Regions from separate parts of the Nonomuraea sp. NPDC004354 genome, predicted to be linked through region 2. Evidence: riboswitches for the same ligand, from Rfam matches in the RefSeq annotation. Region 2 holds a riboswitch; the other holds the start of a gene.
What was found. A riboswitch is a leader RNA that binds a small molecule or an ion and turns the genes downstream of it on or off. The one in region 2 is predicted to bind cyclic di-AMP.

Region 1 (3,157 bases), on a different contig from region 2:
TCCACCAGTTCTGGGTGGACAGCCCGAAGGCGCGCAGCTCGGTCTCGAACCACATGCCCAGCGGCCAGCGCAGCACCTCGACGACGGCGGTCAGCACGACGACGCCGAGGACGACCCGCAGCCACCACGGTCCCCTCAGCCCGCGCAGCAGCCGCGCGCCGAGGGGGGTGGCCACGAGCAGGCCGGCGAACACGACGGTCAGGCCGAGCGACAGGTAGGAGGCCACGCTCGTGGCCGCGTCGAAGGCGCGGGAGCGGGCGATCTGGGCGGAGGTGAAGTCCTGTGCGGGGTCGGGCGGCACCGTGGGCGCCCCCGCCATGACGTCCCACGGCGTGGTGAGCACCACGACCACCAGGATGGCCACCCCGAGCACCGTCAACGCGATGCCCGCCTGCCGATCCAGCCGCCTCATCCGTCTCCCTCCGCGCCTGTCAGCTCGTTGCGGACATACTCCCGCCAGTGCGCGACGAGCGCGCGGACCGACAGGCCCAGCGGCTCGAGCGCCTGGCCGAGCCGCATTCCGGCGGCCCGCTGGTAGAGGTCGGCCAGCGCCCGCTCGCCGTACCTGGCGGCGATCAGGCGGCAGGCCAGCCATGACTCCTGGTAGACCTGCGCGAGCCGGGGCGAGCCCGGCGCGAAGGCGGCGTCGGCGGGCAGCGCGCCGGGCAGCCGTCCCGCGCGTGCCTCGGCCGCCAGTTCCGCGGCCGCCACCCGCGTCGCGAGTCCCGAGCGCAGGTAGCCGACGTAGTCGGCGAACCCTTCCCGCAGCCACACGGGCCGCCCTTCCGTTCCGGCGGCCACGTGGGTCAGCTCGTGGGTGAGGACGACGTCGCGGCCCACGGGTGTGAGGCGCGCGAAGGCGCCGGGCAGGACGATCACCTGTTCCGCCGAGGCCAGCGCGGCCAGCCCGTCGACGGGGCCCGTGCCCGCGAGGGCGGCCGCCTCCGCGGTGGTCCTGGGCACCACGACCCGTGGCCGTACGGCGCGCCGCAGGACCGCCGAGACGGTGAGGGCCGCCGCGTCGGCCCGCGTGGCCAGGTCGCGCAGGAGGGCGGCGGCGGTGTGGTGCCCGACGACGAGCGAGCGCGCGCCGTAGGCGACGACGACGCCTGACTCGCCGAGCGCGCGGGCCTCGGGCGGCAGGCGGCGTCCCGCGGACCCGGCCACCGTGCAGATCGCCGGTCCGGCCAGCGCGGCCGCCAGCAGGGTTCTGCGGGTCACCACGGCTGTGATGCTAGCCCGGACAGGCCGAAGCCCCGTCCGAGGGGGATGGACGGGGCTTCGGGCGTCCGGCGGCCGGGGGCTACGCGCCGGGGCTTCGGGCGTCCGGCGGCCGGGGGCTACGCGCCGGGGCTTCGGGCGTCCGGCGGCCGAGGGCTACGCGCCGGGGCGGACCGCGCCGGCGAAGGACGCCTTGCGCCAGCCGCCGAGCTTCTCGATCCGCACGGTCTTGCCCGTGCTCGGCGAGTGGACCATCCGGCCCTTGCCGACGTACATGCCGACGTGGCCCTTCCCGCGGAAGAACATCAGGTCACCAGGCTTGAGATCGCTCCACCTGACCTTCTTCTTGATGCGCGCGTACTGGCTGTACGTGACGCGGGGGATCTTGATGCCGGCCTTGGCCCAGGAGTACTGGACCAGTCCCGAGCAGTCGAAGGCGCCGGGTCCTGTGCCGCCGAAGCGGTAGGGGTCGCCGATCTGCTTCTTGGCGGTGGCGACGGCCTTGGCCGCCTTCAGCCGCTGTCGAGCCGCCTTGGCCTGCCGTGTCGCCGCGGCCGTCGACGCCGCGCCCGCCTGTACGGCCGGCGCCGTCTTCACGGTCGTCGTCGTCGCCAGGGTGGTGGTCGCGGGGGCCGCTGTCGCCGGGGTCACTGTCGCCTGCGCCGCGGGTGCGTGGAGGACGATCCCTCCCATCGCCACCACGACGCCGCTGAGGGCAAGGCAGGACAGACGGGTTGTGCTAGAGGGGGTAGACAGAATGTCTCCTTGGGACTTCCACCAATGCCTACCGGGTTAGCTGACGGGTTCGGGCGGGGAAGTCGCCCTTCCGGCCCGCAGGCCGGATTCACCCCAGGAACGTGGGTCCCCGGCTCCGTGCTCCATGCCGCACGGACTCGGCGGGTCGACCGCGCATGCCTGTCTGGGGTTACGGCGCGGCGACCAGCGGATCTTTATGCGTGCACCGGCCGTTGGGGGGCCGGTGAGCGGTTCCGGCGCCATGGCTTGGTCGCCGCGATGCGAGAACGTACCCGGCGCCCCAAGGCCAGGCAAAGGCCGGGCAAAGCTGTCAAGATCACCGACTGGTTCTTGTCAGAAGAGGAGTCGCTGCTCTACACCGGGTTTCGTTATCCGAATGTGACCCTGCTCACAGTTGCTTCTGTGGCGACCTGTCAGATCGCATCCGTTACTTTCCTCACACTCCCGGTATAAGGAGAATTAAGGCTTAATCCCTGCGACATACACTCGGCGCATGCTTGATGGGTGGTCGCTACGCGTCCTGGTGGAGGTCGGACGGCGCGGCTCGTTCTCCGGAGCGGCCGAGGTGCTCTCCATGACCCAGCCGGCCGTCTCGCGGCAGATCGCCATGCTCGAACGCCACACCGGCGTCACGCTCTTCCACCGCCGCCCGAGGGGCGTCCAGCCGACGGAGGCGGGCCGGGCGGCGATCGAGCAGGCCATGGCCGTGCTCGACGGCATGAGCCTGTTCGAGACCAGGCTGCGCGCCTTCGCCACGGCCGACACCGGCCGGGTCAGGGTCACCGCCTTCCCGAGCGCGGCCACCAGGTTCGTGCCCGAGAGCTTCCGCCGCTTCGCCGCCGACCACCCCGGCGTCGAGCTCTCCCTCAAGGTCGGCGGCCCTGACGTCGCGTGCCCCGTCACCGCCGGCCTGGCGGAGGGCGCCACCGACGTCGCTCTGCTGACCTCGTGGGATCCCGTCCCCGACCCGGGGCTGGAAGTGCTCGACCTGTTCGACGACGAGCTGCTGGTCGCCCTGCCGGCCGGGCATCCGCTGGCGGCCGGAGAGCGGGTACGGCTGGCCGACCTCGCCGCCGAGCCCTGGATCGACGGCACGCACCCCGACGGCCTGGCCCCCGTCGCGCAGCTGCGGGCCGCGATGGGACGCGCGCCGAGGATCGCCCACCTGTGCGACGACTGG
Region 2 (3,157 bases):
GGCTCATGAACGAGACCGAGATCGTCCCCTCGATCAACCAGATCGAGCTGCACCCCCGCTTCCCCCAGCCGGAGCTGCGCGCCTTCCACGAGGCCAACGGCATCCTCACCGAGGCGTGGAGCCCGCTCGGGCAGGGCAGGAGGCTGCTCGACGATCCGGCGCTGGCCACGCTGGGCCGCAAGCACGGCAAGTCGCCCGCGCAGGTCGTGCTGCGCTGGCACGTCCAGCTCGGCAACGTGGTGATCCCCAAATCGGTCACCCCTTCGCGGATCAGGGAGAACATCGACGTGTTCGACTTCACCCTCGACCCGGAGGACATGGCGGCGATCGGCGCGCTGAACACCGGCACGCGCCTCGGTCCCGACCCCGCCACGTTCAACTGGATGGGCTGACATGACCGAACGGGCACGGCCCGCGCCGCCGGCGCGGGCCGTTCGCATGTCCGCGATAAGGGAGGATTGATCGCGGAAAGGGAGGTTCGTCATGCGTGAGTTAGCGTGGGGCATCGCGGCCACGGGCGGGATCGCCAGGATGGTCGGCGCGGTGATCGCCGCGGAGCCCGGCATGCGGGTGGCCGCGGTCGGCTCCCGCGACCAGGGCAGGGCCGCGGAGCTGGCGGCGGCGCTCGGCGCGGACGCGGCCTACGGCTCCTACGCCCAGCTGTGCCAGGACCCCGCCGTCGACGTGATCTACGTGGCCACCCCGCACGCGCAGCATCTGGAGGTGGCCGAGGCGGCCATCGCGGCGGGCAAGGCCGTGCTGTGTGAGAAACCTCTCGCCGCGAGCGTGGCCGACGCCGAGCGGATGGTGAAGCTGGCCAGGCAGGCGGGCGTGTTCCTGATGGAAGCGATGTGGATGCGCTTCAATCCCCTGATCAGGGCGCTGCTGACGGAGGAGAGGTTCGGGGAGCTGCGCTCGGTGCAGGCCTCGTTCGGCTTCGTCCAGCCTTACGCGGCCGAGCACCGGCTCTGGAACCCCGCGCTCGGCGGCGGGGTGCTGCTCGACCTGGGGATCTACCCGTTCGGGCTGGCGCAGCTGCTGCTCGGCGAGCCGGCTGAGACGCATCTCACCGGATCGCTCGGCCCCTCCGGCGTGGACGCCGAGGTGGCGGCGCTGCTCACCTACGCGGGCGGCACCAGGGCGCTGGTCGAAACCTCGCTGCTCAGCCCGCTGGCCAACACCGCGACCGTGGTGGGCACGGGGCTGCGGGCCGACATCGCCGCGCCGTTCTGGGCGCCGCGGCGCATCGTGCTGTCGGGGCCGGGCGTGGATCCGGAGGAGCTCGTCCTGGACCCCGCCATGAACGGCTACGCCGAGGAGGTGCGCGAGGTGCGCGCCGCGCTGGCCGACGGCAGGACGGAGAGCTCGGTCATGCCGCTGGACGAGAGCCTGGCGATGATGCGGATGCTGGAGGACGCCAGGGTCAGGCTAGGCGCTCGGTAGCGCGGGCCGCCGCCTCGGCGTGGCCGGAGCCCGCGGCCGCCCGGAAGTGGGCGCGGGCCCGGTCGGGGCGGCCCTCCCTGCCCTCCAGCAGGCCGAGGTTGAACATGGCGCGCGGCGCGGCCTCCTCGTGGCCGGTTTCGATGGCCCTGGCGTACCAGCGCCGGGCCGCGTCGGTGTTGCCGCAGCAGTCCTCCAGGACGCCGAGGTTGAACATCGCCCTGGGCGTGCCGGCCCTGCCGTACCAGTGGCGGGCCGCGTCGAGGTGGCCGCTCTCGTCCTCGATCAGCGCGAGGTTGAAGGCCGCCCGCTGGACGGCGGCCGGATGGCCCGATGCGATCGCCAGGAGATACCATCGCCGGGCTTCGTCCGGACGGTGTCCGTCTTCCCGCAGCCCCCTGTTGAACAGGTCCTGTGGCGACATGACCTGACCGTAAATGATCGCCGGACCTTTATCAATTTGTAAGCTACTTGCCTCGTGTATTACCTTAGGCTCACTCAAGGCATAAACCGGGCATTCCGGACATTGCCTGTCATTGCAATCATCACAGGTTCGCCTGTGACCGCTGAATCCGCACCATGCGGAACCGGGGACCCACTTCCTCTGGGGTGAATCGGCACACCGTGCCGTAGGGCAGCTTCGCGTCCGAACCCGTCAGCTAACCCGGTAAGCGGCAGGAAGCTAGCAAGGAGTTCCCCTTCCCATGGCAAAGCCCAGCCGTAGCCGTGCCCCGAAGCTCACCTACGCGCATGCCGCGCTCGGCGCCGTCGTCATCGCCGGCTCGTTCGTTCCCACCGCCGCCCAGGCCGAGAAGCTCCCGCTGTCCGAGAGCCAGCGGGTAGCCGTCCTCGCCAAGGCGCCCAAGGAGGAGGCCGGCAAGCCCGCCGCCGCCAGGCCGGAGGCCAAGGTCATCCCCTCCGCCACCGTCGTTCTCACCGAGGCCAAGAAGCAGGTCGGCGTCAAGGAGAACTCCGCGGGCGGCGGAACCAAGTTCCAGAACTGGTACGTCGGATCGCAGCGCGCCAGGGAGACGGTCGTCAGGGACGGCGGCGACGTCAGCGCGTACGCCAACGCCCCGTGGTGCGCGATGTTCGTCTCGTGGGTCGGTGAGATGACCGGCGCCCGCACGCAGGTCGGCTGGGACGCCTACACGGTGACCCACGCCAAGTGGTTCAAGGCCAACAAGCGCTGGGGCACCGCGCCCAAGCCCGGCGCCGTCGTCTTCTTCGCCTGGGACGGCAGCAAGAGCCTCGACTCCATCGACCACGTCGGCTTCGTCGAGAAGGACAACGGCGACGGCACGATCAGCACGATCGAGGGCAACACCGGCAACGGCGCCGTCGAGCAGCGTGTCCGTCCGAAGTCGCAGGTCGTCGGCTACGGCTACCCCAGCTACGGCGGCTGACGCTTCCCCTTCCCCCGCATTCCCCCCGGCCCTGTCGCCAGGACGGCCACGCGCCGCTCCGGTGACGGGGGCCACCCACGGGCTCGGGCCGGTCCCCTCGGACCGGCCACCCCGTTCCCCCCGCAGTACGTTCCCCCGCAGAACGTTCCCCCGGGCCGCGACGGCGCCGTCTCAGCGCGCGTGCCCTCCGGCCACCCGCAGGACCCTCGTCCATCCCCCTGTCTGCACCGATCAGCCGGGGAACCGCAGGTAAGCAGCCGGCACGGCGTCGGTGAGCCACACCCCGTTGGCGCTGACGACGAACTCGTGCC

Region 1: linked by a shared signal. The riboswitch ahead of ACWENQ_RS05035 (C40 family peptidase) and the one ahead of ACWENQ_RS42700 (CHAP domain-containing protein) in region 2 are both predicted to bind cyclic di-AMP.

Annotation. Positions count from the first base shown of each region.
Region 1 covers NZ_JBSGDV010000001.1:1,078,891-1,082,047, reverse strand. The annotation lists gene ACWENQ_RS05045 (M48 family metallopeptidase) at 1-412, opposite strand, end outside; gene ACWENQ_RS05040 (hypothetical protein) at 409-1,224, opposite strand; gene ACWENQ_RS05035 (C40 family peptidase) at 1,378-1,914, opposite strand; cyclic di-AMP (ydaO/yuaA leader) riboswitch at 1,988-2,130, opposite strand; gene ACWENQ_RS05030 (LysR family transcriptional regulator) at 2,471-3,157, shown strand, end outside.
Region 2 covers NZ_JBSGDV010000029.1:58,085-61,241, forward strand. The annotation lists gene ACWENQ_RS42685 (aldo/keto reductase) at 1-392, shown strand, start outside; gene ACWENQ_RS42690 (Gfo/Idh/MocA family protein) at 484-1,443, shown strand; gene ACWENQ_RS42695 (SEL1-like repeat protein) at 1,424-1,864, opposite strand; cyclic di-AMP (ydaO/yuaA leader) riboswitch at 1,995-2,129, shown strand; gene ACWENQ_RS42700 (CHAP domain-containing protein) at 2,145-2,846, shown strand; gene ACWENQ_RS42705 (RNA 2'-phosphotransferase) at 3,078-3,157, opposite strand, start outside.